Regions from separate parts of the Lactiplantibacillus sp. C232 genome, predicted to be linked through region 2. Evidence: predicted binding sites of a transcription regulator. Region 2 holds the regulator's gene; each other region holds the start of a gene.
What was found. Region 2 encodes CtsR, which represses protease genes until heat stress. Its sites were predicted from a motif close to TTGGTCAAAAAAGGTCAAANA; they were not measured.
Positions count from the first base shown of each region.

Region 1: a site for CtsR is predicted at 4,849-4,869, ahead of clpB (ATP-dependent chaperone ClpB). Genes of this name have one in related genera too.
Region 3: a site for CtsR is predicted at 5,890-5,910, ahead of clpP (ATP-dependent Clp endopeptidase proteolytic subunit ClpP). Genes of this name have one in related genera too.

Region 1 is NZ_JAMSKZ010000007.1:31,444-42,557, reverse strand. It holds gene MZO41_RS08185 (O-antigen ligase family protein) at 59-1,264, opposite strand; gene MZO41_RS08180 (tRNA (adenine(22)-N(1))-methyltransferase) at 1,818-2,525, shown strand; gene MZO41_RS08175 (Nif3-like dinuclear metal center hexameric protein) at 2,512-3,534, shown strand; gene pepT (peptidase T) at 3,573-4,811, shown strand; gene clpB (ATP-dependent chaperone ClpB) at 4,928-7,531, shown strand; gene MZO41_RS08160 (YjzD family protein) at 8,180-8,380, opposite strand; gene dnaE (DNA polymerase III subunit alpha) at 8,750-11,114, shown strand, end outside.
Region 2 is NZ_JAMSKZ010000013.1:78,947-90,060, reverse strand. It holds gene MZO41_RS12430 (ATP-dependent Clp protease ATP-binding subunit) at 1-844, opposite strand, end outside; gene MZO41_RS12425 (CtsR family transcriptional regulator) at 863-1,330, opposite strand; tRNA gene MZO41_RS12420 (tRNA-Pro) at 1,821-1,894, opposite strand; tRNA gene MZO41_RS12415 (tRNA-Pro) at 1,945-2,018, opposite strand; tRNA gene MZO41_RS12410 (tRNA-Arg) at 2,026-2,099, opposite strand; tRNA gene MZO41_RS12405 (tRNA-Leu) at 2,110-2,195, opposite strand; tRNA gene MZO41_RS12400 (tRNA-Gly) at 2,204-2,275, opposite strand; tRNA gene MZO41_RS12395 (tRNA-Thr) at 2,300-2,372, opposite strand; tRNA gene MZO41_RS12390 (tRNA-Leu) at 2,376-2,457, opposite strand; gene serS (serine--tRNA ligase) at 2,874-4,151, opposite strand; gene MZO41_RS12380 (deoxynucleoside kinase) at 4,434-5,069, opposite strand; gene MZO41_RS12375 (M15 family metallopeptidase) at 5,465-6,238, opposite strand; gene MZO41_RS12370 (amino acid permease) at 6,584-8,035, opposite strand; lysine riboswitch at 8,179-8,360, opposite strand; gene alsS (acetolactate synthase AlsS) at 8,419-10,101, opposite strand; gene MZO41_RS12360 (Rrf2 family transcriptional regulator) at 10,287-10,811, opposite strand; gene MZO41_RS12355 (GNAT family N-acetyltransferase) at 10,823-11,114, opposite strand, start outside.
Region 3 is NZ_JAMSKZ010000006.1:124,174-135,287, forward strand. It holds gene mgfK (gluconeogenesis morphogenetic factor MgfK) at 1-864, shown strand, start outside; gene whiA (DNA-binding protein WhiA) at 877-1,809, shown strand; gene MZO41_RS07805 (peptide ABC transporter substrate-binding protein) at 2,234-3,886, shown strand; gene MZO41_RS07810 (2-hydroxyacid dehydrogenase family protein) at 4,098-5,072, opposite strand; gene clpP (ATP-dependent Clp endopeptidase proteolytic subunit ClpP) at 5,231-5,821, opposite strand; tRNA gene MZO41_RS07820 (tRNA-Arg) at 6,641-6,712, opposite strand; gene rpoN (RNA polymerase factor sigma-54) at 6,795-8,132, shown strand; gene MZO41_RS07830 (sugar-binding transcriptional regulator) at 8,349-9,380, shown strand; gene gap (type I glyceraldehyde-3-phosphate dehydrogenase) at 9,447-10,469, shown strand; gene MZO41_RS07840 (phosphoglycerate kinase) at 10,590-11,114, shown strand, end outside.

The DNA of each region.
Region 1 (11,114 bases), on a different contig from region 2:
ACACTATTTTTGAAATGGGGAATTACTGCCCGTTCGAAATTGATGGTGATGAAAAGTGTCAGATAAGTGGAGACTGATACTTGCGAGGGCCAATGATTGGCCGCAATTGTTGTTCGTGGTGCCAACAAGCGATAATGAGCAAAATAATAATCAATACTTGCATAGAAGATAAAACGAAGTCTGTCAATCCATAGGCTAGAATGATGGGCAAAGTCATCATAAAGTAACGCAAATTCGGCGTACGATACTGGTGCCAATATTTGGTTAAGTGCCAGCCACTGCTGAGGACTAAGTAAATAAAGCCGGCACCGCCTAGGATACCAAAAGAAGCTAGTAGCATGAGCAAAATATCGTGGGCGTGTGGGACGTAGGTTCCCGTCAGTTGCAAATAGTGCCGCGCAAAGCCAAAATACGTCACGCCGAGGTACGGGGCCTGTTTGAAAACGGTGAAGCTGTTGTGCCAAATCGTCAAGCGACTTTGAAGTGCGGTGATGGTCGAAGCACTTCTAGGGAAAACGTGCCAGACAATTAAACTGCCAGCAATCAAGATTGTTGTAACCAAAATGCGATGGTGACGGCAAAGCTGGTAAGTCGTCATGATCAGAATGGCAATCATGATCATGAGCCCTGTGCGCGATTTGGTTTGATAAACGCCCACACAAAGTAAGCCGACCAAAAACCAGTTTATGAGCGGCCAGCGCGTGAAGGGGTGAACACTTCCATGACTTAACTGTGTCAATAGTAAGCCGAGGGCAATCAATAATAAACAGCAGGCATCATTTGGATTATAGGCGGACCCGAACAAGCGATTCTGATTAGCAGCATAGCCCCATAATAGGTCACCCAGCATGAACTTCAGCCACGTTGGTAATGTCAATACTTGGTTAAGCCAGTGGAAAGCAAAACCACTAATTGTAATATACAAGCCAAATTGGATGATAAATTTACGAAGCTCGTGCCAAGCAATCGACTGCGTGGACTCACGACACAACAACCAAAGATTGCCCAATACAAAAAGCATTAGGACAGACAGAATAACACTACGATAATCGTGGTGATTGAGATTGAGCGTCGTGATGCCCATTAATAGGACGATAAACCCTAGCAACGGGTCGTGCCGACTGAATTGTCGTGGATGTTTGAGTAACGCCAGCCATTGCCACCGGCTTAAATAAATCAGCCATCCGATACCTACCGGCGGCAGAATAGCTAATAATTTTAGGCCAGTCAAAAATGGCGACGTCGTTAAAAGACGTTTTCGCATGGTTAATCAAACTTTCTCTCATTAAATAATATGTCGCTTGCCAGTCGACATTAGCCATATTATGGCACGTCTGCCTGTCATCCAAACTTGCATTAATAGAATTTTAGTTAGTTTGAACAAAGCTTAGGAATTTTCAGGAAAATTTAACCAGCTGAATGCGTATTCACAGTGAAGCATGGTAAAATATGATTAGTAACGTACGGTGATACGGGTGCTATCCTGAATCACCATTGAAATGCGTTGGTTTTTAAGGTCAAAGATGATTGGCCAACAAAGGTCTAATCTAGTGTGCGACCTTTGTTCAGACTGCTAACTTCCAGGCCATTGGGTATCGCCATGATCTTAGTTGAACCTCGTTGGGTATTTCTGATAAAGAGCCGACCCGTAATTCAACGACCAGCACGTTTCGATTTTGGTGCATACTAAGGATAGCGAGTGACGTGCGTGGTTAGTTAAACTGAATAATTAAAACAATTGAACCGGGTGGGTTTGACCACAACCACTGAAAGTTAGTCGTGTGGGTAAATCTTCCCGAATTAAGGGGGAACTGTATGTGGATGCAAAACAATTATCAAAACGATTAGCAACGGTTGGCGCTTTCGTTCAGCCGGGCGCCCGCGTGGCCGATATTGGGTCAGATCACGCTTATTTGCCAGCTAATCTCGCATTAAATCATCAAATTAGTTATGGTGTAGCTGGTGAAGTCGTCCGGGGGCCCTTTGAAAATGCGCGTCATGAGATTCAAAAGCTGGGGTTAACGGATCGCTTAGTGGCCCGTCTAGCTGACGGTCTTGCTGCGATTGAACCAGCTGATCGTATTGATACGGTCACGATTGCCGGGATGGGGGGCCCTTTGATTCGCCATATTCTTGAACAGGGGCCGACCCAGCTCGCCGGTGTTCAACGGTTGGTACTCGAGCCTAATGTTGGTGAAGCGACCGTGCGGGAATGGCTGGCGGCCAATCAGTTTCAAATTGTAGCTGAACGAATTCTAGCTGAAGATGGCCATACTTATGAGATTCTTTGTGCTGATCGGGTTGATCATCAGGTGACGTATACGACGGCTGAACAGATGTTTGGCCCGTTTCTGCTAGCTGAGAAGTCGCCGGTGTTTATCGCTAAGTGGCAACGTGAGTTACAACGAGTAAATGCGGCGGTTGCGCAAATGCAACGGGCTAAAGTGATACCAGAGGAACAGTTAGCGCTGGCTCACGCTAAAATCAAATTGATTGAAGGAGTCTTGACGGATGCAAGCAAGTGAATTAATTGCGCGTTTTGAAAAATTTGCGCCACTCAAGTTGAAGTGGGAGCATGATCCCACCGGATTACAAATCGGCGATCCTCATCAGGACATCCACAAGGTGTTAGTTACCCTGGATGTGCGGCCGGAAGTTGTCCAAGAAGCCATCACGATCGGTGCTGACATGATTTTTGCTCATCATCCCGTCATGTTTCGACCGGCCAACAATCTTGATTATCAGGATCCTCAGAAAGCAATGTATGCAGAACTTGCAGCTCACCACATCTTGGTGTACGCGGCCCATACGAATCTGGACTGTGCTGAGGGCGGAATGAACGATTGGCTGGCGGCGGCCTTAGACTTGCAAAATGTGCAGGGATTGGTTCCTGGGTATCGTGCACAGGCTGTTAAGTTGACTTTAACGGTACCGACCAATCAAGTTGAAACGGTACAGGAATACTTAACGAATACCGTGGGTGCCGCGCTAGATCGTTACGCTGTCAACTCGGGTGAACAGTTCAGCGTCGACTTACTAGCCGATCAGATTCCAACTGCGGTAGCGGGCGTTAATGACTTAGCCGCTGACACGTGGGATTACCAGGTCGTGCCACTGTTGTCTGGCGGTCATCAGTATTATATGGGCCGAGTCGGTGATTTGCCGACACCGTTATCAGCGCAGGCGTTTGCCGAACAGTGTAAGCAAGTATTTGGTGTCAGCGGCCTGCGACTAGTCAGTGCCGATCCCCGACAACGGATTACCCGTGTGGCCGTCCTGGGCGGCGATGGTGGTAAGTTCTATCCCCAAGCGTTGCAAGCAGGTGCACAAGCTTACGTGACCGGGGATGTCTATTATCACACCGGTCACGATATGCTGGCAGCCGGGTTGACGGTCATTGATCCAGGCCACCATATCGAGAGTATTTGTAAGTCACAACTCACTAAGCTGTTTGATCAATGGCGTGTACAAGCTGGCTGGCCAATCGAGATTGTGGCGTCTCAGCTGAATACTGATCCGTTTACCTTCATCTAAGTTAATCATGAACTTTAATAAGGAAAGGAAGTTATCATATGTCAAAATATCCAAACTTAATTTCAGATTTTTTAACCTTTGTCAAAATTAATAGTCGTTCAGATGAGGAATCAACGACAATTCCTTCGTCACCACGTGAAACGGCCTTTTTAAAGCAATTAATGAGTAAGCTCACTGATTTAGGCTTGAGCGATGTTGAACAGGATGCGCAAAGTGCGTACGTTTTTGCGACGATTCCTGCGAATAGTGACAAAGCTGTTAAAACCCTTGGCTTCATTTCACATATTGATACGGCTGACTTTAACGCGGAAAATGTCAATCCACAAATTGTTGACAATTATGACGGTGAATCAGTTATTAAGCTCGGAAACGGGGACTATGTGCTGGATCCGGCGGTCTTCCCAAACTTAAAGAACTATGCTGGTCACACGCTGATCACAACTGATGGAACCACGCTGCTTGGAGCTGATGATAAGTCTGGTGTTGCTGAAATCATTAGTGCTGCGGAATATTTGTTGGCCCATCCTGAGATCAAACATGGCAAGATTCGGTTAGCTTTTGGTCCCGATGAAGAAATTGGGACTGGTGCTGATCACTTTAATGTGCCTGCCTTTGGCGCCGATTATGCTTACACCGTCGATGGTGGTCCGCTTGGTGAACTGGAGTATGAAACGTTCAACGCGGCCCAAGCGACGGTGACGATTACAGGTGTCAACGTTCATCCAGGGGAAGCTAAGGATAAGATGGTCAACGCCTTGCAGTTAGCCGTTGATTTTCAATCGGCGTTACCCGCACATGATGTCCCGGAACACACGGAAGGCCGTGAAGGGTTCTTCTTCTTGCTTAGTTTAGACGGGACCGTTGACAGCGCTAAGATGACTTACATTATTCGTGATCATGACCGCGATAAGTTCGAAGCACGTAAACGGTTATTTATGGCGGTTGCGGATCGGCTGAATTTGGCTGACGGTGTGGCCCGGATCAAGGTCGACATGAAGGACCAGTATTACAATATGCGCGAAATCATTGAAAAAGATATGCGGGTCGTTGAATTGGCCAAACAAGCCATGCTCAAGCTCGGTATCACGCCAGCCATTTATCCGGTTCGTGGTGGGACGGATGGCTCCAAGATCTCATTTATGGGCTTGCCGACACCAAACTTGTTTGCTGGTGGTGAGAACATGCACGGTCGGTTTGAATACGTTTCAGAACAAGTGATGGCCCAAGCCGTGGACGTTGTCTTACAAATCGTTCAGGATAATTATGACCAGGACTAAATCCTTGACCTTGTTTGACCTTACGGGTTATACTCTAATAGTCAATAAAGGTCAAACAAAAATTGGCAGCTATGACGGCTGCCTTTTTGCTACCGTTTTTGAGGAGGTACGTAAATATGAATCCAGAACAATTTACAGAAAGTTTACAACAAGCCTTACAACAGGCACAACAAATCGCACAAACACGGCGCCATCAAGAAATTGGGGTGCCCCATCTATTTAAATTTTTAACGCAACCAGGCGAACTGGTTCGGCAGATCTTTAGTGAGGCCGGCGCTGATTTAGACCAATTACAAACAGAGCTCGACCGTGAGCTGGATGATATTGCCGTTGTTAGCGGTGGTAACGTTCAGTACGGTGGCAGTATGAGCAGTAGTCTAGCTACGCTGATGCAGGCTGCCGATGCTAAGCGCAAAGCGTTAGGTGATGATTACCTTGCGACCGACACTTTGGCTTTAGCGCTGATGGATCAAACTGGTGATCAGTTGACCAAATACTTGAATCAGCAAGGCATCACGGCAGGACAAGTCAAGAATGCCGTTGATCGTATTCGCGGGGGTCAACGGGTAACGTCACGTAATCAGGAAGATCAGTATCAAGCTTTGGAAAAGTACGGCGTCGACTTGGTTAAGCAGGCGCGCCAGGGGAATCAAGATCCAGTAATTGGCCGGGACGAAGAGATTCTGGATGTTATTCGGATCTTGTCACGAAAGACGAAAAATAATCCTGTCTTGATTGGTGAACCGGGAGTTGGGAAAACTGCCATCGTGGAAGGCCTAGCGCAACGAATTGTTCGTGGTGATGTGCCGGAGAACTTAAAAGATAAGACGTTGTTCTCGCTAGATATGGGGTCCCTGATTGCCGGGGCGAAGTATCGTGGTGAATTTGAAGAACGACTCAAAGCCGTCCTCAAGGAAATCAAGAAGAGCGATGGGCAGATCATCATGTTCATCGATGAAATCCATAATATCGTTGGTGCTGGTAAGACAGAAGGCAGTATGGACGCCGGTAACTTGTTGAAACCAATGTTGGCGCGGGGAGAACTTCATTTGATCGGGGCCACGACGTTAGATGAATATCGTCAGTACATGGAAAAGGACAAGGCGCTCGAGCGGCGGTTCCAAAAAGTATTGGTTGCTGAACCGAGTGTTGAAGATACAATTAGTATTTTACGTGGCTTAAAGGAACGCTTTGAAATCCATCATGGTGTTCGGATTCATGATAACGCCTTAGTGGCCGCTGCCAAGTTATCTGATCGTTATATTACGGATCGTTACTTGCCAGATAAGGCCTTAGATTTAGTAGATGAGGCTTCTGCTGAAATTCGGGTCGAAATGAACTCCAACCCAACGGAATTAGACCAAGTCAACCGACAATTAATGCGTTTAGAGGTCGAGGAAGCCGCCTTAAAGAAGGAAACTGACGATGCCTCCGTTAAACGGCTAGCGGATGTACAAAAAGAACTCGCCAGCGCAAAGGAAAAACAGCGGGCTTTATCCGAACGCTGGGACAGTGAAAAGAAGAGTCTCCAAGCGTTAAGCGACAAAAAGTCGGCGTTAGACAAAGCTAAGCACGACTTGGAAAATGCTGAAAATAATTATGATCTGGAACAAGCAGCTAAGTTGCAGCACGGGACGATTCCAAAGCTGGAACAAGAGTTGAAGGCCATGGAAGCCAATGATCATCATGAAGATTGGTTAGTTGAGGAATCCGTCACGCCAGATCAGATTGCAAACGTGGTTTCCCGGATGACAGGAATCCCAGTAGCCAAACTGGTTGCCGGTGAGCGGGAGAAATTATTACACTTGGCGGACCATTTGCATGAACGAGTGGTTGGTCAGGATGCGGCGGTCGATGCCGTTTCGGATGCCGTATTACGTTCGCGGGCCGGTTTGCAAGATCCTAATCGTCCCCTGGGTTCTTTTATGTTTTTAGGCCCAACTGGGGTTGGTAAGACGGAATTAGCGAAAGCATTGGCTGAGAATTTGTTTGACGCCGATGATCATATGGTTCGGATCGATATGAGTGAATATATGGAGAAAGAGTCCGTTTCGCGATTGGTCGGGGCGGCACCGGGCTACGTTGGTTACGAAGAAGGCGGTCAGTTGACCGAAGCTGTCCGGCGTAATCCGTACTCAATCGTGTTATTCGATGAAATTGAAAAGGCGCATCCAGATGTGTTTAACATCTTGTTACAAGTATTGGATGACGGTCGGTTGACGGATGGTCAAGGACGGACCGTCGACTTCAAAAATACCATCTTGATTATGACGTCGAACTTAGGATCAGAGTTGCTACTGGCGGGGGTTGATGACCAGGGTCACTTGTCGGCCGACACCCATCAACAGGTTATGCAGCTGGTTCAAAGTCGATTCAAACCGGAATTTTTGAACCGAATCGATGACATCATTATGTTCACGCCACTACAATTGGGCGCGATTGAGGAAATTGTGGTGAAATTGATTGATCGGTTGTCTGCCCGTCTCCAAGATCGTGAGATTACACTGAAAATTTCTGACGAAGCGAAGAAGTGGATCGCTAAGCAGGGGTATGAACCGGCATACGGTGCCCGGCCGCTCCGGCGCTTTATCACGAATCACGTCGAAACACCGCTGGCAAAAGAGATCATTGCGGGGCGCGTGGCACCAAAATCGACAGTCGCCATTAATTTGATGGACGATCACTTAGTCTTCGAAAACCAATCGACCCAGCCGGCATAAGCGTAATCACTGATTTGAACGCGTGATAATGCGTTTCAGTAACGATAATTGGGCCAATAAAAACTGGACCGTGAGCACCTTGCGATGCTCACGGGCCAGCTTTTTTTAGGCGGATTATTATTGTGACTTGGTTGAGCCTATGATTCTGGATGGCTTGATCGTGTAGGTGTGAGGCAGCTATCTTTGGTTTATGATGATGGTAGCCGCGCTTAGCTTCGGACGAGGGGGACCTTGCGCCCGTGCGTTTAACCTCATACTGAGAAAAGAGTTGTTACCGCCGACGCTGTCGTGTTAAGCTACTCCAAAATCGAGGAGTAAGCGAACATGGACGACGATCGTAAAAGGTTTGACCAGTATGCAAAAAATGAATTGAAAAATTAATGTACAACGTGGTTCTTTATCAGCGGCCGATTTGGCATTTTGGGCAGCAGCGCAAAGCAGAAATATGCCAAAACGCTGCAAATGCTCAAAGCAAGTGATGGATCGTAAGCGTCATTAATCTGAATGTTAGGGTCGGGTATGTACCAGCATTCTAGTTGGCTGGCGCGTCAAGCACACAACAAAAAAAGACGAGTAACTGCAATCGGGATACTCGTCTTTTTTTGTTGTGCTGAGACTAAGCGAAGCAAAGCCTTTGGTTGTTTTTAATTACTTATTATCTGAACCTTTAGCGGGTTGGGAATGATTAGTAATATAAGTGATGCTGTTGACCACGACTAGCGCGAAAATTGCAGCAACGATGCCGATTTCACCAAAGTTATAGTCCAACTGTTCAAGAGCACCACCGATGTAGCCGATGACCTCACCGAAGAGGACACTCCAAAAGATAATCGTAAGTTGTCTCATCATTTTCCGACACCTCCCAATGAAAATTATTTTAACACACCGACAGGAAAAAGCAATTAGGTAATAACGGGATATTAAGGCTTTAATTAGGTTGATATAATTACGACGAGACGGCGGTGAAACCCTAGTTATCCATCTAAAAATAACCGTGCACGTTATCTGATGACTTAAAACTGCCGCTTAGAACAACTGTTTGGTATAATGAATAGTAACGAATATATCTGAGGACAAGATTGGTCATCAACTGGCATTGAATAGACTGGTAAATTCTTTGTTTACCCATCAATTTGGAGCGGGCTTGACGTAGCTGATCTGATGTTACGTTTTCGATGCGAGTTGAAAGCTGATATTTTATGAAAGGGGGCGGCGATAGTGGCACAATATGTTCCATTGCAAGTATTGAGTACTTTTAGTTTACTTCACAGCACTAGTACAGTTAGTGAGCTAGTCCAAACTGCCAAGCAACAGGGGTATTCCGCGTTGGCTTTAACAGACGTTGATATCATGTACGGTATTGTTGATTTTTATAATGCCTGTCGCCAGGCAGAAATTAACCCGATATTGGGAATAACATTGAACTTATTAGGACGTGAACTAACGGCGCAAACGTTTAGTCTGGTCGTGCTTGCGAAAGATCAAGCTGGCTATCAAAACTTGATGCAGTTGTCGACGATGAAGCAGACGGCGACGGATGCAGGATTGTCGCTAACAGCCGTATTACCTTATTTGAACCATTTAATGGTCTTAACCCCGGCTAAAGACAGTGAACTAGCTGCGCTGTTGTTACAAAACACCGCTGAGCGAGCTGCTGATTGGATTACCACGCTGAGGCATGCGGTCGACTCTGCTAGCCTTTACTTAGGGATTTCTTTGGATCAGGCCCCTGCATTGCGAACAACAATGACGGCCTTTGCGCAACAGCATCAATTGCCGGTAGTTGCGTTAGATCCAGTCGACTATGTCCAAGCAAAGGATTACTTTGCCGTTTCAGTTTTGCGAGCAATCGATCGGGGCCAACAGATCGAACAGCCCGAATCGTTACAAGGTATCGAAGGCAGTCACTACTTACGGCCGGCCAACACCGTAACGGCTGACTATGAGCAACTGGGATTGACGACGGCGGTGGCGGCTACGGCCGAAATTGCGGCACAGTGTCAAGTTGAATTACAATTTCAACAGCCACAGTTGCCGCAATTTCCAACGCCCGCTGGACAACCAGCGAACGTTTATTTACGGCAGTTATGCACGGCTGGTCTAACGGAGCGATTGGCGGCAATAACGCCGTCGGTTGATCAGCAGGCTTACCAGGACCGTTTGGATCACGAACTGACCGTGATCGATCAGATGGGCTTTGATGATTACTTTTTGATCGTGTGGGATGTCATGAATTTTGCGCATGAGGCCCAGATTACAACTGGACCTGGGCGAGGTTCTGCAGCAGGCTCATTAGTTGCTTATGCACTCAATATTACGGATGTCGATCCCTTAAAATATGACTTGCTATTTGAACGTTTCTTGAACGCTAAACGGGCGAATATGCCAGATATTGACTTGGATATTCCAGATAATCGCCGTGAACAGGTCCTTAATTATGTTCATGATAAGTATGGTCATGACCGCGTCGCACAAATCATTACGTTTGGTACCTTGGCAGCAAAGCAAGCACTGCGCGATGTTGGCCGTGTGTTTGGCCTCTCAACTTACGAGATGAGTGACTGGAGTGCCGCAATCCCAAACCAATTGCATATTACACTTGACCAGGCCTACCAGGGCTCACAACGGTTACAAAACCTCGTTGCTGATTCATCTAAAAATAAATTATTATTTGAAACAGCTCGCCGTTTGGAAGGGTTGCCACGACATTACTCAACACACGCGGCCGGGGTGGTATTAAGCCAAAAACCATTAATTCAGATCGTACCGCTACAAGCAGGTAGTGAAACTATGATGATGACCCAGTATACTAAGGACACTGTTGAAGCGGTTGGTTTGTTAAAGATGGATTTCTTAGGATTACGGAATTTGTCTTTGATGGCAAGTGCGCTACATTATGTGCAGCGTCAAACTGGCAAGCCACTGGCTATTACTAAAATCGATTTGAACGATCCAGCGACCCTGAAATTATTTCAGGCGGGCGACACGACCGGAGTCTTCCAATTTGAATCGGCGGGAATTCGAAACGTGTTACGGCGTCTGCACCCGGATAACTTTGAATTGGTCGCCGCGGTCAATGCACTTTACCGGCCGGGGCCCATGGAAAATATCGACCATTTTATTGCCCGCAAACAAGGCCAAGAACCGGTCAGTTATCCGGCGGAACAACTTGCGCCCATCTTAGGACCAACGTACGGTATTCTGGTCTATCAAGAACAAGTCATGCAAGTCGCCGCGGTCATGGGTGGTTTTACACTAGGTGAAGCCGACTTATTGCGGCGGGCGATGAGCAAGAAAAAACGTGCTGTGATTGATAAAATGCGGCAACAATTTATCGCTGGTGCACAACAGAATGGTTATTCCGAAGCAGTTGCGACACAGGTTTATCAATATATTGAACAATTTGCGAACTATGGTTTCAACCGCTCACACGCGATTGCCTACAGTAAGATGGCTTTTGAACTTGCTTACTTGAAAGTCCATTATTCCGGAGCGTTCTTTACCTCATTGATGAATTCTGTGTTGGGCAATGGAACGAAGCTGAAACAGTATCTAGCGGAAGCTCGTCAGCACCAAGTGGCGA
Region 2 (11,114 bases):
GGCCATCGTTGTAAATTTCATCAATCACTTTTTTCAGGCGGTCTTCGAATTCACCACGATACTTTGTCCCAGCGACTAGTGACCCCATATCGAGCATCATCAAGCGCTTATCTGCCATATCAGTTGGCACATCACCGGCCACAATCTTTTGGGCTAGACCTTCGGCGATTGCAGTCTTCCCAACCCCAGGTTCACCAATCAAGACCGGATTATTCTTCGTCCGCCGTGACAGGATCTGAATGACCCGTTTGACTTCCTTGGAACGACCTACTACCGGGTCCATTTCTTGTTCACTAGCTAATTGGGTCAAATCGCGCGCCAGAGAATCCAAGGTTGGCGTTCCTTCAGTCTTCTTGCCACCGCGATTAGCCGCGTTACCCTTGCGCTTACTCATGGCGTCACTGACACCTAGCTTGCGAAGAACGACTTTACGCGTCTGACCTAGATCTAAGTTTAAATTCATTAAAATTCGCGAGGAAAGGATACTTTCATCAGAGAGCATCGCTAACAACAAATGTTCCGTTCCAATCTTGTTGGCACCGAGCCGTTTTGCTTCATCACCGGCAACGGACAAAATTTCTTTGGCCTTTGGTGAATATGGCAAGTAAGTATCCTTGCCAACATTGCTCAACGTCCCATAGCCAGTGAACCGTTCGATTTCTTCACGAATGTCATCTTCACTAACGGCATATTGTTGTAGCACCTTATTAGCAATTCCATTCTTTTCGATGGCCAATGCTAATAGCAAATGCTCCGTACCAACTGCCTGATGCTTGAAATATTTGGCCTGTTCCTGTGCCAGTACCAGCACACTTTTGGCACTAGGTGTAAATAAGTTATCCATTGCGATTCCTCGCTTTCTTTAGCTTTCGTAACGCAAGTGGTTCAAGATTCCGATAATTATCCGGGCCCGCAGACTGTTTTCTAAGTCCCGGTCCGTTAATCCTAACGTCTCGTGGTCAATCGCCACTAAAATCAATTGCGCTTCTCGACGATTTAAGACGTCGTCCTCGTATAAACTTTGGACGACCGCATAAGCATCTCGTTGTGTGATTGAATCGCCGATCACCTGTATGAGGGCGTCCAACACATCAGCATCATCGACCAAATTAACCTTCTCAATGCGAATATAACCACCACCGCCACGTTTACTTTCAACTAAGTAACCATTTTGGATCGTAAACCGGGTCTTAATCACATAATTAATCTGTGAGGGTACCACGTTGAAAAGGTCGGCAATTTCTGACCGTCGAATTTCAACATGCTCCGAGTCCGCCAAAATACTTTTTAAATACTTTTCAATAATATCCGAGATATTTTGACTTTGCATGTGCTTCACCCTTTTCATTATCTTTGACTAATATTGACTATTATTATACGAGGATAATGGAAAAAAGCAAAGAATTTCACCCAAACCGCGGACTAGCATGTGCTTAACGGTTGTTACAGCATAGCACGCCAAACGTTTGCTTTCAATTGATTCAACCGTTTAGAACCTCATAATGATTAAATTATTAGGTCTCCATATTCATTGAACTACCTATTTAAAATATGTCAAGTTGAGTCACTCCTCATTGCAGGCGATGGGCACTGGTATCACAACGATGAACAGCAGTTCCGAGACTAATTTCTCCGAGCTCATGACTAACAGTGGCTGTTGCCTTGTCGGGATTATGAGTCACAACCACCGTATTCTTCACATGGCTGACTTAGTGAGTAACGTCGCAAAAGTGTCCCCTGACCGTTGAAACACCCCTGCTTACAAAAAAGGCCATAAAAAAAATCCAGCCAAATGACTGGATTAGTTGGTTTAACCGTAATCGGGAAAACAGGATTTGAACCTGCGACCCCTACGTCCCGAACGTAGTGCTCTACCAAGCTGAGCTACTTCCCGAGAAAATTAAATAAAAAGCCTTAGCACTTAACTAAGACTGTGTTAAACGATCGGGAAAACAGGATTCGAACCTGCGACCCCCTGGTCCCAAACCAGGTGCTCTACCAAGCTGAGCTATTTCCCGATACTAATGCACCCAGTAGGAGTCGAACCTACAACCTTCTGATTCGTAGTCAGACACTCTATCCAATTGCGCTATGGGTGCTTATTTAAAATGCCGAGGACCGGGATCGAACCGGTACGGTTATCACTAACCGCAGGATTTTAAGTCCTGTGCGTCTGCCAATTCCGCCACCCCGGCAAATTAAAAGCGGAAGACGGGATTCGAACCCGCGACCCCCACCATGGCAAGGTGATGTTCTACCACTGAACTACTTCCGCATAATAAAGCTATTAAATTGTAAATGCCGACTAGAGGATTCGAACCTCCGACCTCCTCATTACTAGTGAGATGCTCTGCCAACTGAGCTAAGTCGGCATGTGCGGGTGAAGGGACTCGAACCCCCACGTCGTAAGACACTAGAACCTAAATCTAGCGCGTCTGCCAGTTCCGCCACACCCGCATGATGTTAATCATGCCTTGTTGCCGGTTCAAACAGTTCTTACTGGTATGCCTTGACAACTATTTAACTTTATCATCATGTTGAATACTTGTCAACAACTTTTTTCAAATAAATGGATAAATATACTTTTTACTGGATAAACAAGTTATATTTTTCCGACAAGAAATATTATAGCACGGTAGCCGAAAATAGCAAACCCTATTTTCAAAAAAAGGTGAATAAATTTCAGTAAACCCAGCTTTTTCGCCCTTTTGCGCCTGAAATGTTGTCCCGACATTCTGCCCGTCCCGCAATTATTTAGTCAACTCGGCCGTTATTTCCACTCACATTTTAAAATCGACAGTTCCCTTTAATACTCATTAATTATGCAAAAAAAGCGAACTCGCATCACTGCGAGTTCGCTAACTTCATCTCAATTAACCTTGTTTTTCAATCTTCGTCTTACCGTGCATATATGGAACTAATACATCTGGAATCGTAACCGTCCCATCTTCATTTTGATAGTTTTCCAAAATAGCTGCAACGGTCCGACCGACAGCTAAGCCACTCCCGTTCAAAGTATGAACGAATTGCAATTTGCCATCGTCATCGCGATATTGAATGTGCGCCCGCCGAGCTTGGAAATCAGTACAATTTGAACAACTCGAGATTTCCCGGTACTTGTCTTGTTCTGGGAACCAAACTTCCAAGTCATGTGTCATGGCAGCTGTGAAGCTCATGTCACCAGTCGTTAACGTAATAACGTGATATGGTAACCCAAGTTTCTTTAGCAATGATTCGGCATTGTTGGTCAACTTCTCTAATTCATCCCATGAATCTTCTGGTTTCGTGAACTTAACCATTTCAACCTTATTGAATTGGTGTAAGCGAATCAAGCCTTTCGTATCACGACCAGCACTACCAGCTTCTTCACGGAAGGCTGGTGATAAGGCCGTAAAGTAAACTGGTAATTTTTCAGCTGGAATAACTTCATCACGATAATAGTTGACTAATGGCACCTCGGCCGTTGGAATCAACGTCAAATCTTGCGTCGTAATCCGGAAAGCGTCTTCCTTGAACTTAGGAAATTGGCCGGTACCGTACATAGATTCATCAGTGACCATGTATGGCGGCAAAACTTCCGTATACCCTTCAGCTTCGTGCTGGTCTAAGAAAAAGTTGTAAACGGCGCGTTCCAGTTTAGCACCATCGCCCACGTAGTATAAGAAACGACTACCAGAAACCTTAGCACCGCGCTCAAAGTCTAAGATGCCTAAATCTTCACCGATATCCCAATGTGCTTTCGGCGTAAAGTCAAAATGCCGTGGTGTCCCGATTCGACGTAATTCAACGGCATCTTCTTCTTTCAAGCTAACTGGTACGTCGGGATGGGGCATGTTTGGTAAATGTGCAGCCATATCCTGAACTTGGGCATCGACTGTCCGCCGTTCTTCATCCAACGTCTTCACATCGGCGCTAACTTTTTGCATTTCTGCAATTTCGGCACTAGCGTCTTCCTTGTTCCGCTTCTTCTGTGAAATTTCGCCTGAAACTTGGTTACGCGTCGACTTCAATTGTTCGCTCTTGGCGATCAATTCACGACGCTTTTCATCAGCGGCCAATAAATCATCGATGTCACTCGCAGCAACGCCCCGATGACCAAGCTGTTCTTTTACAAAATCTGGATTTTGACGAATCATTTTAACATCTAACATAACGACGTCTCCTTTTCACTTTTAATCGTAAATAAAAACAGTCTCTCCTCCCAATTGGGACGAAGAGACTGCGATTCGCGGTACCACCCAAGTTCAGGATCATGATTAATCCCACCCTTAAACGGATAACGGCCGTGCCGTGCAGTATTACCTGCCCACATTGTCGCGCCGGAGTTTCGACTACCGATTCACACCACCCACCGGTTCTCTGAACGTCTACTTAAAAACGCGCCGTGTTTAATATTCACTGTCTACTATAAAACATTGATTCTAAAAAGGCAACTAGCCTAAACTAGCCACTTTTTCGTCGATCAACCGAATGACTTCCTTACGCGCATCCGCATCGGCGACAAAGTCCAGCTGATCCCCGTCGATCTGCATCTTCGGGCTATGATCATAATTAGCGTACCAGTCGTCATAGCGTTCATTCAAAGTCTGATAATATTTATATAAATCAGGATCTTGATCAATTTGTTCGTAAGAACGGCCCCGCTTTTGGATTCGTTTGAGCATCGTATCAAAAGAAATATTGATATGAATAAGTAAATCAGGACTCTTTTGATGAGACGCTTCTGGCAATTCCTGCATCATGTTATCTAATAATGAATCATAAATGTCAACTTCGGTATTCGTCGCCCGGCCAAGATCACCATTCAAATGAAATAATAATGAATCTTCAAAAATCGACCGGTCTAAGACGTCCAGATCGTTAGCAAAAGCTGATTTAATACTGTCTAACCGTTTATTTAAAAAATAGATTTGTAATAAGAAGGCGTACTTCTTAGGATCCTTATAAAATAACGGCAAAATGGGATTATCATCAACTGACTCGTAAAACGCTTTAGAACCAAAGTGGTTAGCCACTAACTGCGTTAAACTCGTCTTGCCGGCACCGATTGTTCCTGACATTACAAGCATGGGGCGTCTCTCCTTTTAATCACGTCAAAATTTTGATTATCTCTAAAAGCAACACTACATATTGTACGCACCCACGTCTTAAAATGCAATATCTGGTGAGTCAATTCAGTAAAAAACTTCGCACCAGCCACAACTGCGACGCACTAGTCAGCGATCCAAGCAACTCACTAACACACACTGGGTTACCCAAGCCGGCGCTGGTGGCACTTCAGCTTTGAGTGCGGCCTCTGACCAGCATAATCAAGCGACAACGTGTCGTGACCAAATAATACTCAGTTGAGACGAACCCACATTGCTAAACCGAAGACAATTTAAAAGCGCACGCTAGCTAATTCCTAACGTACGCCATAATATAGTATTAATTGGGGGCGGTCATCAATAATACGGCTAGCTTATTACTTGGCCGCCTTTTCTCGAGCTTGCAGCAAGCTGACGTACTGTTCGAGAGTCAAATTGTGCTTAGTCATGAATTCCGCACTCGCCTTACCAACGTAACGGAAATGCCAAGATTCATAGTCAATCCCGGTCGACTGCTTACCATCTTTAGTAAAGCGCAACACAAATCCATAGTCCGCCGCGTGATTAATCAACCACTGCTGACCCTTGTTCTTGTCGGATGATGACAATAATTGATTACCATGAGTGCTGTACCAGTGCGTGTTCATGATATCTGCTGCGAGACCAGTTTCATGCTCACTACCACTAGGAACTGCGACATATTCTTTAGTCAGCTTTAAGGCTTCCTTGGCTGATTTTCCTTGATTCTCATAGGTTTGAATCGACTGATTCCAAACCTCTTTTTGATAAGCAACTGAACGATACCCAGACACGATTGTTGCTGGATAGCCGGCTTTTTTTGCCCCCGCTAGAAAGGCTTCCAATGGTTTGACGATAGAACTACGGACTTCAATACCATCCACGCTCGACTTATTAAATGTCATCTCAGCGCGCTTATGCCACTTATTGACGACCACTAAGTCGCTATCGGTCGATTTAACGCCTTTCGGTAAGGCACTAATCAGTCGTTGCCGCTTGGTCTGTGTCTTCGTCGACTTAGCACTCGTAGAACTACTAGTCGCTTTAGACGTCGACTGGCTAGCACCACAGCCAGCCAGGACACCTGCTAATGACACTAATGCTAGACCTCTTAACAAATTTCTCTTTAACATCTCTCTCGCTGCCTTTCTCATTTCAGCTTAGCATAGTCATAGCCGACTAGCCTATTCTTAAGGATAAGTTTGCGAATTTTTAATGATTCCATATTCTCATTCTATCAAATTACCATAGATATCAGATTAGCGCACCCTCAATTTGCCGCTTGCTATCATTACAATCGTGCAAGCCCCCATTCATAACGATCCGCCGTGACCATCTGTTGTGAGCAGTGTTATCAGCATAAATCAGGACACCTAAAAATACGACCGCGCCTTGAGTTGACAGGTCCAACTCTCGCCGTCAAAAAATGCGATTGACCCAGTGTCAACCGCATTTACTCAAACTATCAAAGTGCGTGCTTAATCTTGATGATGTCGTTTGCGTGTCAAATCAACCTTGTCTAGCGGAATCATCTTAGTATGATAGCGAATCTTATAATAGACATACAAGATGATGAATAACGGGATGCTCATATAGGTCACCCCAATAGCCTGCCAATCAAGCGTTGCAAATGAATGTAAGTCTTGACCAATAATGACCACGACACACAAGATAAAGGCGAACCACGGGCCAAATGGGAACCACTTGGCATGGTACCGCAATTCACTCAATTGATGACCCTGCTTAACAAACGCGCGACGGAAACGCAAATGCGAAATAGCGATTCCTAGCCAAGCGATAAAGCCCGTTAACCCACTGGCCGAAACGAGGAAGATATAAATTCGTTCACCGAATAGACTCGACAAGAACGTGAGTAATCCAATCACCGTCGTTCCTAATAATGCCATGATTGGAATCCCACGACGATTGACCCGACCAAATGTCTTGGGGGCATAACCCTGTAATGACAAAGAATATAACATCCGTGTCGAGGCGTACATCCCCGAATTAGCAGCTGACAATACGGACGTCAAGATCACTGCGTTCATCACACTGGCCGCAGCCGCCAACCCAGCCCGTTTAAAGACTAACGTGAACGGACTGATGGCAATATCGCTCGCTGATGACCCTAGAAGATCTTTCGACGTATAAGGAATAATCGCCGCAATCACGAAAATGGCTAAAATGTAAAATAACAAAATACGCCAAAAAACTTGTTTAATAGCCGCCGGAATACTTTTCTCTGGTGTTGCTGACTCCCCGGCCGTGATCCCAATTAATTCGGTTCCTTGAAACGAAAAACCAGCGACCACGAAGACACTCAAAATCGTTGGAATTCCACCAACAAATGGTGCCTTTTTATAGGTAAAGTTACTGAGGCCAGTGGCATGACCGCCCATGATTCCCACGATCGTCAAGACACCGATAACCAAGAATACGAGCACGGTCACCACTTTAATTAGCGAAAGCCAGTACTCAGTTTCTCCAAACGACCGGACTGACAGCGCGTTGATCGTAAAAATCAAGACGAGCGCAATCAGACTAAAAACCCACCCCGGCACGGATGGCAACCAGAACTGCATGACAATCGCCGCCGTACTAATATCGACCGCTAACGTGATTGCCCAGTTGAACCAGTAATTCCAGCCCATCGCAAATCCAAGTGCCGGGTCAACAAACTTCGTGGCATACGTGGAAAACGAACCTGAAACGGGCAAATAAGTTGCCATTTCGCCCAGACTAGTCATTAAAAAGTAAACCATCACTCCAATACCAACGTAGGCCAGTAATGCTCCCCCTGGCCCAGCCGTTGAAATTGCCGAACCGGACGCGACAAACAGCCCGGTCCCGATACTACCACCTAATGCAATCATGGATAAATGCCGCGTCTGTAAGGAACGATGCACTTCCTGATGTTGTTTTTCTGCCATTGCAGAACCTCCAAAAATCGATTTATATCTAAAAGTGTTCACACCGATTCAGGTTAGCACAATCAAAATAAAAAGCCTCTTTGCCTCACGATAACGTGCGCAAAAAGACTTTAATCAGATTGATTGACATAATTGCTGATTTCATCGTCGATAGCGCCCCGCAACTATTCTAGCTGCGACAGTCCTTGATTTATTCAACCAAGGCCCAACGGATGAATCGGTCACTGATCCATCGATTTCGGCGGTTGCCCCGTTCACTGACCTTCATAAGTGGTGACCCACTTCCAGCCGGCTACTATTGTTAACCGCATCCTCTTCTTTCGATATACTCAACCATTATATCTGACCGACCATCTTTTGACAACCGGTCACTAATGTTAATTTTAATAAAACTGGTCTGGTAACATTGTCTTACCTAACGCCTTGTTATCAGAATAATCAATTGGAATATCCACCACAACTGGACCATCCGTGGCAAAGGCCTGATCAAGCACTTTTTCCAAATCAGCAGGTTGGTTTACCCGCAAGCCAGTCGCACCAAAGCTTTCAGCATACTTCACAAAATCAACTGGGCCAAAGTGGACCGCTGCATCCTCGCCATACTTCATTTCTTCTTGGAATTTAACCATATCGTAGGTACCATCATTCCAGATCAAATGAACGATATTTTGCTTCAGTCGAACAGCCGTTTCCAGCTCTTGGGCGGAAAATAGGAAACCACCATCACCAGAGACAGATACGATTTGCGTATCCGGACGAACCAAAGCCGCTGCGATTGCCCAAGGTAAGGCCACCCCTAGCGTTTGCATCCCATTACTGAACAACAAGTGCCGTGGTTCATAGCTCCGAAAGTGACGCGCCATCCAGATATAATGACTGCCGACATCGACCGTCACTGTCATGTCATCACTGACCCGTTGTTGTAAGGCTGCAATTACTGACAGCGGATGATTTAACTTGGACTGCTTATCAATATTAGGTACGAAATCACGCGTCTGAAGCCGTTCTTGTAATTCACCCAAGTAAGCTCGCGCACTATCGCTAATATCATAGCCCTTCATGTACGGCAACAAAAAGTCTAACGTCTGGGCAATATCACCGATCAATTCGGTTTCCGGTTGGAAATTATGATCAATTTCAGCGCGCATTGCATCGATAACCACGATACGGGATTTGCCTTCCGCATTCCAGTTGCGGGGTTCATATTCAATCGGGTCATAACCGACCGCAATCACTAAGTCGGACTTCTTTAGTAACATATCCCCTGGTTGGTTACGGAATAACCCGACCCGACCGAAGAAATGGTTGGCTTCCAAATCACGTGAAATCACGCCGGCCGCTTGGAAAGTCTCGACAACTGGTAGATTAGCAGCAGCCACCAAGTTCCGAATTGCTTTCGTCACTTCTGGTGAAGAAGCCCGCATCCCGACTAGCAAGACCGGCAACTTAGCTGCTTTGATTTTTTGTGCTAATAACGTGGCTTCGACCGGGCTAGCAGGCCCTAACTTAGGTGCTTGGATTGGTGTAATAACAGGTGTGCGTACAATCGAATCAGTGACATCTTGTGGCACACTAACAAAGCTGGCACCCTGCTTAGCAGCTGTGGCTTCTTGGTAGGCGTTTGCGAGCACTTCCGAAATATTTTCCGGTTCTTGAACTTCCGCACTGTACTTTGTAATCGGCTTAAATAGTGCCGCGTTATTCATACTTTGGTGGGTCAACCGTAACAAGTCAGCACGCTGAACTTGACCAGAAATTGCCAAGACTGGGTCACCTTCAGCAGTTGCCGTTACGAGCCCCGTGGCTAAATTGCTGGCACCGGGGCCAGATGTTGTCATCACTACACCAGGTTTCCCAGTAATCCGACCGATTCCGGCAGCGATAAACGCGGCATTCTGTTCATGCCGCGTCACGATCAACCGCGGACTTTTCGGGTTGACTGGGTGCTCCAAGCGCTCAAAGACCCGATCGATCTTAGCGCCTGGAATCCCGAATACGTACTTAACGTCGTGGTTTACAAGGCTGTCGACGATCGCATCGGCCCCGTAATATTTCTTATCTGGCATGTTGTTCCCCTCTATCTTGTGAAATTCATTGTTAGAATACCATAAAAAACGCTTTAATAACAGCATTTTCAGCCTTGTGAAATAAAGTGTATCATTTTGAAAATGATCCCCGATTGGCAAAAGCGCGTCAATATTGGTTTACCAAGCGAAACCGCTCCCAATTTTTATCGAGTTTGTACGACGTCTCACTTATGTGCCCGCATCCGACTAAGCAACGCATTTAATTGGGCCATTTTATCATCTGAGTAATTCGTCCAATCCAACACTGGGATTTGAGTAACAACTAATAATTCCTTGATCAACGTCGCCAGTTTTTGCTGGTCTAAAAAATCTAACCATAATTGATCCGCTCGCGAAAAAATCCCGTTGACCACTTTCGTCCCTTCATGAGCGACCGGTTCAACGTCCTTAAATACTCGGTCAAAATAACCATAATTCGGAAAGGTCTGCAACGTCCCCTCGATGGCCGCGACCACATCTGTAATTGAAATGTCCTCAGGTGAGCGTGCCAAGTGGACACCCCCGTTATTTCCACTGGTGGACGTGACCAGTCCTGCCACTACTAATTTACGAATAATCTTACGAATATACGAAGCGGAACCACCAATTCGCTCGTGCAAGACATCCGCAGTCAACGGAATCTCCGGTTGCTGTGTAGCCAACAATACCAACACGCAGGCGGCCTGTTCAAACGATTTTGCGAGTTGCATTAACTCACCTCCTAAAGGTTTAATTCCACACAATCAAAGAATAACTCCGTCTGACCAGCGCCAAACGGGGCGTAATCTGGATGGCGAACAGCATCATACTGTCGAAAATTAGCATGCTCTAAGATTCGCTTAGACGCCGGATTATTAGCTAGACAACTGGCTGTGATCCGCCGCAAATGAAGCGTTTCAAACCCGTATCGTAAAATACGTGCAACTGCTGCCGTCATAATGCCCCGCCCCCAATATCGAGCGTTCAACATATACCCGAGATCCATCTCTAAAGTTGCTGGTTCGCCCGTATTC
Region 3 (11,114 bases), on a different contig from region 2:
GGGTCATCCGGCATTATTCGCAATTATGTTAACGTGGTTCCACCTGGTGATATTCGTAATGTAATGGTGGCGTTGTCGAGTTGGCCGGATTTGTATAAAGATATTTTTCAGTATCGTTTCCAGGGTGATGATCAATTTTTTGCAGGTCATGCGATTGGTAATTTAATTATTGCGGCACTAACGGAAATGAAATCCGGGGTGTTTGACGCGGTGCAGGAATTATCAAATATGATGCAAGTAGATGGTCATGTTTACCCGGCAGCCAACGAGGCACTCACGCTACATGGTAAGTTTAGTGACGGTACCGAGTTAGTAGGTGAAGCCGAAATTACCGCTGCCCATAAGTCATTGGAACGTGTTTGGGTCACTGACAAGAATGGTAAGGAACCACAAGCAGTTCAACCAGTTATTGATGCGATTATGGCGGCAGATCAGATTGTTTTGGGGCCCGGTAGTTTGTTTACCAGTATTCTACCGAACCTAACGATTGGAAATATTGGTCGGGCCGTCTGTGAGTCTGATGCAGAAGTGGTTTATATTTGTAATATTATGACTCAAAAAGGTGAAACGGATAATTTCTCCGATGCTGATCATGTGCGGGTCTTAAACCGTCATTTGGGGCAAAACTTTATTAATACGGTGTTAGTTAACACCGAAAAAGTGCCAGAAGATTACATGGATTTTCATAAGTTTAACGAAGTTTCAAAGCAAGTGAGTCATGACTTCCGGGGGTTACGTGAACAAAACTGTCGCGTAATCTCATCGAACTTCTTGAAACTCCGTGATAATGGGGCCTTTCATGATGGCGACCAAGTTGTCGCTGAATTAATGAATCTAGTCGGTCATTCCGACGTTTTCAGATAAGGGGGTCGTGGCATGTCATACGCCAGTGACGTTAAGAAAGAATTGACTAACCTCGCTGTCCATCGCGAGAATGCTAAGGCTGAATTAATGGCTTTGATTCGAATGAATGGGGCGATCAGCATTGCTAATCATCACTTCATTTTGAATATTCAGACGGAAAATCCGGCCATCGCGCGGCGTATTTACCGGCTACTCAAACAATTTTATGACGTCGATAGTGAATTGATTGTTCGGCGCAAAATGAAATTAAATAAGAATAATTTGTACATCGTACGATTGAAGACCGGTACGGACATGGTACTCGCTGATTTGGGTATTTTAAAGGATTATCAAATCGTTGAAGTGGCACCAACTGAAGTGTTAACGGATGATGCTGCGGTGCGTTCTTATTTGCGTGGCGCCTTTTTAGCGGGCGGTTCGGTTAATAATCCTGAAACTTCCCGGTATCATTTGGAAATTTACTCACTGTATGAGGAACATAATCATATGATCTCCGAGATGATGAATCAGTATGGCTTGAATTCACGAACGACTGATCGGCGTGGTGGTTTCATTACGTACATCAAGGAAGCGGAAAAAATTGCCGACTTCTTGTCGTTGGTTGGTGCGACCAATGCCATGCTTAAGTTTGAAGATATTCGAATCATGCGGGACATGCGTAACTCGGTCAATCGGTTGGTTAACTGTGAGAATGCCAACATGGATAAGGTTGCCAATGCCTCTAGCAAACAGATTGAAAATATTTTATTGATCGATGCTACGGTGGGATTACAACAGTTACCACCAAAATTACAAGAAGTCGCTGTTGCCCGGTTGGAACATCGTGAAGTTAGCCTCAAGGAACTAGGAACCCTTGTTCCGGGCGGGCCGATTTCTAAGTCTGGAATCAATCATCGGCTGCGTAAAATCAATCAATTTGCGGAACAATTACAAAAAGATGCTTAGTTGTCGATAAGGATGGCTTAAGCATGAGTTTTGTTGAAAAGCTTGCTAACCATTTTAGATGGTGTTAGCGGCTTTTTTTGGTTGAAATGGATTGATTGTCGTTCGCCATACTCGAAAAGCACTTGACAAAAGTAAGTGCAACTATTTATACTGAACACATCTTATTGAAATCGGAGAGACGTAATTATGCAAAAATCAACAATGCAAATGATGATGTGCTGCCCATGTTGTGAATCAAACAACATGGCTATTTGCGTTGAATTACAAGCGTCTCTGCATCAAAAATAACGGGATTGAGCTCAAATCGTTAATTTTGAAACGCCTGCTTGGAATCTGACGAGATTCTGAACAGGCGTTTTTTGTTACAACCGATGGGAATAAGTAGATCAACACATCAAAATGGGAATGTAAAGGGGCGAGAAGTTTGAAGAAGCGATCAGTGTTAGCAGTGGTAATGAGCCTAGTATTAGTGACGGTGCTGGCTGCGTGTGGGAAGCACAATAGCCAGTCTTCTGGTAATGGCAAGTATGCAAGTAGTCAGGTTTTAAACTTGTCGTACCCTAGTTCATTGGATTCAATCGATATTTCCAATATGTCGGGATATGGCAGTACGGGTAATATTTTTGAAAGCTTATACCGGTTAGGAAAGAATGGTAGCATTACACCGGGATTAGCTAAGTCAACTAAGGTTTCAAAGGATGGCAAGACGTATACCTTTACGATTCGCAATGCAAAGTGGAGCGATGGTTCGAAGATAACCGCGCAAGACTTTGTCTATTCTTGGAAACGGACCGTCACCCCAGCAACTAAGTCACAGTATGCCTACCTCTTCTCAGGGGTGAAGAATGCGGATGAAATTGTCGCTGGGAAAAAGTCACCAAGTACATTGGGCGTCAAGGCGCAAGGCGAACATACTTTTATTGTGACTCTTGATAAGCCAATTACTTATTTTAAGAAGTTAATGACCTACCCGTTGTTTGGACCAATTAGTGAGAAAGCGGTCAAAAAGTGGGGTAATAAATATGCCACTAAGGCTCAGTACATGCTCTACAGTGGGCCGTTTAAGTTGACTGGCTGGACTGGAACTAATAATAGCTGGCAGTTTGTAAAAAATAATCAGTACTGGGATAAGAAAGCTGTCCACCTACAAAAGATCAACTACACGGTCAATGAGAGTACTACGACAACATTGAACTTGTTCCAAGAAAAGAAACTTGATCTAACGCAATTAGCGAGTGAACAAGTTAAGAATATGAAGAGCAGTTCTGACTATACCACGTACCCTTATTCTATCACCGCGTTTCTGGTTTATAATTTCCAAGACAGTAATGCGACAATCAAAAAGGCGCTCAATAACGCTAAGATTCGTCAAGCAATTTCATTGTCGATCAATCGCAAGACGTTAGTAAAGAATGTGATTGGTGACGCATCAACGGTCTCAAAGACGTTTGTTCCTCAGGATTTAGTTAAAGACGCTAAAACTGGTAAGGATTTTGCAGATGAATCAACGGTTAAGAATTCAACGTCATATAACAAAGCGCTGGCACAAAAGTTATGGAAACAAGGCCTTAAGGAAACGGGAATTAAGAAATTGTCCATTCAGTTATTAGCTTCTAATGACGAACCTAATAAGCCGATTTCACAATACTTGAAATCAGCATTAGAAAAGAATCTCGATGGTTTGACGGTCAACTTATCCAACATTCCATCAAAGGTAGCTTCAAGTCGTGCTCAAAGTGGTGATTTTGACCTTTATCTCAGTGGTTGGGGTGCTGATTTCAACGACCCAATCTCGCACTTGCAAATTATGACTAATAATAGTGGTTATAATTACGGAAAATATAACAGCAGCACGTACAATGCGTTGGTTAACAAGGCTCAAAACCAGGATGCCAATGATACTAGTGCTCGTTGGCAAGATATGATCAACGCTGAGAAGACGATCATGAAGGATCAAGGAATTACGCCATTGTATCAGACGGTATACTCTTATTTACAAAATCCAAAGGTAAAGGGTATTATTCATAATACTGCTGGGACACAGTGGAATTATAAGTATGCTTATATTGCCAAATAATTAACTGATTTAGGGACGTTCATGGTAACTGGTCGTTTAGCTGTTACCTTAGTAGGAGCGCCAGGTCCATACGTTGCCTTGATCAAAACAAAATAGCGGTCCATTTCGACTTGTCAGAGTGTCTTGACGAATCGAAGTGGACCGCTTATTTATTTCGACGAATGGTTCTACAGTGCTTGAGTTGTCACGCAAGACAACTACACTGATTGGTCTATGCTGGTGTTACGTCGTTAACCACGTACTTGATTGGCTGATGTTGGGCCATCGCAATCACATTCTCCGCGACAATGGTAGCCATGCCATCGCGAGCTTCGACCGTTGCGTTGCCAAGATGAGGTGTCAAAATGACGTTGTTCATCGTGGCCAAACCAGGTGTGACTTGCGGTTCATGTTCGTAGACGTCGAGTGCAGCGCCAGCAATTTGATGTTGTTGCAGCGCCGTCACAAGTGCTTGCTCGTCGACAATTGGCCCCCGTGCGGCGTTGATGAGGAGCGCCGTGGACTTCATTTTGCTAAAAGCAGCATTATCGATTAGATGCGTTGTTTGTGTGGTAAGCGGCAGATGTAAAGTGACGATGTCGGCACGCTGTAAAAGTTCATCCTGGGAGACAAAGGTTGCGCCAAGTTGCGTTTCACGGCTAATCGGTAGGCGGTGGTGTTGGCTGTATAAGATGGGCATGTCAAAGGCGTGTAATCGTTTGGCAACGGCTTGACCAATTTGGCCAAGGCCTAAGATGCCGAGTGTCTTGCCTTGTAAGTTGTGGCCGAGAAAGAACAGTGGCGCCCAACCGTTAAAGCCGCTAGTTCGCATTAAGTGATCGCCTTCCACGATACGATGCGCTAGGCTGATAATCAAACCGACCGTTGATTCAGCGGTTGCGACCGCCGAAACGTTTGGCGTGTTCGTGACTGGAATCTGGCGCTTAGCTGCTGCCGCGATATCGATGTTATTAGTGCCAGCACCAAAATTAGCAATCAGTTTAAGGTGTGGGGCGTGGTCTAAGACATCTTGATCTACTTGAGTTGAGAGTGGGGTAATCAAAAAGTCGGCATCAGCGACTCGACGGATGAGTTCCGCGTGACTGATCAGGTTATCGCCGGTATAAGTATCAATGACTAACTGACTTTGTAAAAGTAACGTATTAGCTTGGGCTGGAAGCTGACCAGCAATAAAGACTTTTGTCATTATAGAGACTCCTTTTTACTTTTAAGTTCAAGGACAAGTAATATTGTCCGGGTAGTAATCCCTGCTTATGTGCAGTATGGGCTATTGCAAAACGAATGACAAGAAAACGAGCAAAAAAACTGGGCCAACGTCTAGTTAGCCCAGTCAAAGATATTAGCTTATTTTAATTTGTTGTTTTCCATAATATCATCGATCAAACCGTAGTCTTTAGCCTCTTGTGCGCTTAAGTAGTTATCACGTTCAGTATCATGGTTCAACTTTTCAACGGATTGTCCCGAGTTGTCAGCTAAAATCTGGTTGATCTTTTTACGAGTCTTCAAGATTTCTTCCGCAACAATTTCAATTTCCGTTTGTTGACCTTGAGCACCACCAGATGGTTGGTGAATCAAGATTTCAGAGTTAGGTAAAGCAAAACGCTTGCCCTTAGTACCAGATGAAGCTAAGACGCTGGCCATGGAAGCAGCCATCCCCATAACGATGGTTTGAACATCAGATTTGATGAAGTTCATCGTATCGTAGATTGCTAAGCCGGCAGTAACGACACCACCTGGTGAGTTGATATAGAGATAGATGTCCTTACCTGAATCTTGGGCATCCAAGAAGAGTAGTTGGGCAATAATGGCGTTTGCCATGTTATCTTCAATGGGACCGGATAACATAATGATACGGTCCTTTAATAGTCGTGAATAGATGTCATAAGCACGTTCGCCACGTGATGACTGTTCAATAACTGTAGGAACTGGATACATGATTTGTTAGCCTCCTAAGGTTGCATTATTTGATTAGCTGATTGCTAATATAAATGTAGTTTACCGCTAAGGTCAGTGAAGGTCAAAAGAAAAACCTCAAAAACAGAATTCCGTTTATGCAGTTAACGTGGTATACTTAGGTTTCTATCATAATACGGCTTGAGATTGGGTGAACCCAATCTCTTTTTTTTCGACGATTTTAGTTAGTAGGCCTTGGATTAAGTGTTGCGTCTACCTTGGCTTGAAAACGATGTTCTCTTATAATAATGATTCAAGATTAAGCAGTAATGAACTTGCATATTCAGCACTAATGTGGTGATTTAAAAGTAGTCGACCCGCATAATTTTATTATCGCGATAGTAGGTGAATCAATTTACTGATAGTGACCCACAACGATGAGTCTAATAGAAGTTGGAAATTCGCACGTGAGCCGACATATTAAACGACTTGACCTTGTTGCTGGACTCAAGTTGCTCGCAACGAATTAATCAGTATCGGATGCATGAATGAAATTTACCATGATTAAAACGATTCTATAATATAATAACAATTGTAGTAATTATTATTTGAATAGTGTAAGTTTAGCTGTTATTAAATCTACTAAACGACTACACTGGTATATGGTTTACTTGAACTGATTACTTTTTGATTATTTTTACTTGGACGAGCGGGTATAGGTACTATTACTGACCCCGAAAGGATATTACTTGTTGTTTGGTTTAAATTAAGTTACTATATGGAGATGTGACTGGTATAGTCCAGTAGTTGTCACTTAAATAAATGCACAAAAAAAGCTGAGAATCATTTCTCAGCTACTGATGCGCCCGGAGGGAATCGAACCCCCATCTCAAGAACCGGAATCTTACGTGCTATCCATTACACCACGGGCGCCTAAACAACATATTATATTCTAGCGAATAATGGATAAAAACACAAGGGTTTTACATAAAAATTTATTCAGGGAGGTATTTTTATGGCACTGGGACCAGGATTTCGCCAGCAACAGCGGCAATCACAGAAGTTAGCGATGACCCAGCGACTACAACAATCCATTCAGATGTTGCAGTTTAATGTGGAAGAACTAAGAGATTTTCTAACGCAAAAAGCATTAGAAAACCCATTGATCGATGTGGATACAAATTGGAATAATAATCACGCCAGTTTGAACGCAGCCAAAAATGTAACCACTAAGGCGGATTTCATTGAGCGTGTGTCGACCTCTAATCAGCATTCGTTATTTGAATACTTGTTGGATCAGATTCACCTAACGATGCGTGATACCCATTTGCGTCAGATTGTCCTTTATTTAATTGAGTACGTTGACGTGAATGGTTATTTGCGGATTGATGAGAGGCAGGTTCGGCAAGAAACTAAGGCAACGCCAATTGAGTTGTTGGATGCAATTACCTTATTACAACAACTTGATCCGCCGGGTGTTGGGGCCCGGAGCTTGCAAGAAGCGCTGATGTTGCAGACAGAAAATGATGACCATGCACCGAACTTAGCCTATATTGTCTTAGAAGAAAGTTTTGACGAGCTGGTTAATCGACAATGGGACTTGTTGGCTAAGAAGTATCAGGTGACGCTTGCGGACATTTCAAGTATTTATGATTATGTGCGAACACTAACACCCGTACCCGGTGCGGCAATCGGGCAGGAGACGACCGGGTACATCTTTCCCGATTTAGTGGTGACGAATCAGGGAGGCCAGCTGGCATTGCGAACCGCATCCATGGCTCAACCGGTGGTTAAATTCCGCAGTCGGTATTATCAGCAGATGGGGCAGCATGATGATCAGGAAGTTACGGAATATTTGAAAGAAAAGAAAAGTGAGTATGACTGGATTGCTAACAGTTTGCAGCAACGCGAGGCAACCATTTTTCGAGTGGGAACGGCCATTATCGAGCGTCAAGCAGACTTCTTCTTGGAAAAAACGACGGATTTACGGCCACTATTGTTACGAGATGTTGCCCAACAGTTAAAAGTGCATGAATCAACAATCAGTCGAAGTATTAATGGAAAGTACATTCAAACGGACTTCGGTATGTTTGAACTTAAACGTTTCTTTACCAAAGCGGTCAGTAAACGTCCCACTGGTGGCAAAATCGTTTCGGCCGACAGTGTTCAACACCGAATTGTGACCTTGATCGAACAGGAAAATAAAGAAAAACCGCTTTCAGACCAAAAAATTGTTCAGATTCTTAATGCGGAAAATGTCGAACTTTCTCGGCGGACAGTGGCGAAATATCGCGAAAATCTTAATATTCCGTCGTCATCAAGGCGAAAACAATACTTGAGAACCGAACGATAATTTAACGCGCCATTTGGACCAGTCGGTTATAAGCTTAATTGGGGTTTCATTTGCAACCACCTTATGAACCTGTTATAATTCATGTTGTGGTAAGAGAGGTATGCAACATTGATTTCTTAGTGAATTTGCGTTGTGTGCTTTGTTTTTTGAAGTCTTTGGGTCGCTTTTCGACATAGCTGGACCAGACCCGTCCCACTAGAGAGCAGGTTGGATGCCATGCATTCAGATATTCAATGGATTGAGGCAATTGCCCCAGATATGGTTGACATGCTGAGTCGTCGTTACTTAGTATTAAGAACCATTAATTGGATGGCCCCAGTTGGACGTCGGCTATTAGCTCAGACGTTAGGTGTTAGCGAACGGACGTTACGGACCGAAACGGATACATTGCGGAAGCTAGATTTGATTATGACAAACAAATCGGGCATGCAAGTTACCCAGCAAGGTCAGGACGTGTTAGTAGGACTAAGTCATTTTATGGATGAGCTAATGGGCATTCGCCAGAAAGAACGACAGTTGGCGCAATACTTTAATATTAAGCGTTGCATCATCGTTTCTGGTGATTCCGATCGACAGTTGAAAGTTATTGGGACCATGGGCGAAGAAGTGAACCAGCTATTACAGCAATTATTGCCGGAAGGGCGTAATATTATTGCTGTTATGGGTGGGCATACCATGGAACATGTGGCAAGTCACTTAACTAATAAATTAGGTGATAAACGTGATTTGTTATTTGTTCCGGCGCGTGGTGGTGTTGGTGAATCGGTTGCGATTCAAGCAAATACCATCGCGTCACAAATGGCACAACATACTGGCGGTAAGTTCCGCTCGTTGTTTGTACCAGAACAGGTCAGTGAACGAACGTATGAACCACTCCTCAAAGAACCAAGTATTCAAGAGGTGCTGGCGATTATCGGGCAAGCTAACGTGGTCGTGCATAGTATCGGTGAAGCCATTTCAATGGCCCATCGCCGGAATATGTCTGAGGATCAGATCAAGGTGTTACGCAGTCGTGAAGCGATTGGTGAAGCCTTTGGTTACTTCTTTGATAAGAAGGGTAACGTGGTCTACCGGATTCCGCGGATTGGATTGCAAATCGGAGAACTGGCCCATCGGGAGATTATACTCGCCATTGCGGGTGGGGCTTCAAAAGCCACCGCAATTGCCGCGTATATGAAGAACATTGCACCTAAACAGACGTGTTTGATCACGGATGAGGGTGCGGCTAACTTGATTTTAAAAAAGTAATCTTCTATAGTGAAGTTGCTTTTTAAAATAAAACTATTTTTATTTCCACAAGGAGGAAATTCTAGTATGTCTGTAAAAATTGGTATTAATGGTTTCGGACGTATCGGTCGTTTAGCATTCCGTCGTATCTTAGAACTTGGTGAAAAGTCAAGTGATATCGAAGTTGTTGCTATTAACGATTTAACTTCACCTGCATTGTTGGCTCATCTTTTGAAGTATGACTCAACTCATGGTACTTTGAACGCTGACGTTTCAGCAACCGACGATTCAATCGTTGTTAACGGTAAGAACTACCGTGTTTATGCTGAACCACAAGCACAAAATATTCCTTGGGTTAAGAACGACGGTGTTGACTTCGTTCTCGAATGTACTGGTTTCTACACTTCAAAGGCTAAGTCACAAGCTCACTTGGACGCTGGTGCAAAGCGTGTCTTGATTTCTGCTCCTGCTGGCTCAGACTTGAAGACCATCGTTTACAACGTTAACGATGACATCTTGACTGCAGATGACCGTATCGTTTCTGCTGGTTCATGTACTACTAACTGCCTTGCACCATTAGCATTCTTTGAAAACAAAGAATTCGGTATCAAGGTTGGTACTATGACTACTATCCATGCTTACACTTCAACTCAAATGTTACTTGACGGCCCTGTACGTGGTGGTAACTTCCGTGCTGCCCGTGCTGCCGGTGTAAACACTATTCCTCATTCAACTGGTGCTGCTAAGGCTCTTGGCTTAGTTATCCCAGAATTGAACGGTAAATTACAAGGCCATGCACAACGTGTTGGTGTTGTTGATGGTTCATTAACTGAATTAGTTGCTATCTTAGACAAGAAAGTTACTGCTGACGAAGTTAACGCCGCAATCAAGAAGCATACTGAAGGTAACGAATCATTTGGTTACAACGATGACGAAATCGTTTCATCTGATGTTATCGGTACTACTTTCGGTTCAATCTTCGATCCTACTCAAACAGAAGTTACTTCTGATGGTGACAACCAATTAGTTAAGACTGTTGCTTGGTACGATAACGAATACGGCTTCACTTGCCAAATGGTACGTACTTTATTGAAGTTCGCCACTCTCTAATATTTGATTAGATAGTTAAGAACTTTAAAACCGCATATGGTTTTGACGGCGGGGGGAGGCAAAACTCCTCTTGCCGTTTTTTTAATTTCAGCAGTCACGAATTCTAGGAGGATTTTAACATTGGCTAAATTAATCGTTTCAGATTTAGATGTTAAAGATAAAAAAGTTTTAATTCGTGTCGACTTTAATGTTCCAATTAAAGACGGCAAAATTGGTGACGACAACCGGATCGTCGCTGCCTTACCAACGATCAAATACGTGATTGAACATGATGGCAAAGCCATCTTATTCTCACATTTAGGTCGGATTAAGAGCGAAGACGACAAGAAGGGCTTAAGCTTACGTCCTGTTGCAGAACGTCTTTCAAACTTATTAAACAAGCCTGTTACCTTCGTACCTGTTACTGAAGGCGAACAACTTGAAACTGCCATCAACAACATGAACGACGGTGACGTCTTAGTTGTTGAAAACACTCGTTTTGAAGACGTTGTTAACGGCGAACAAGTTAAGCGCGAATCTGGTAACGATCCTGAATTAGGCAAGTACTGGGCTTCACTTGGTGATGTCTACGTCAACGATGCTTTCGGGACTGCTCACCGGAGCCATGCTTCTAACGTTGGGATTGCTTCAAACATGGATCAAGTT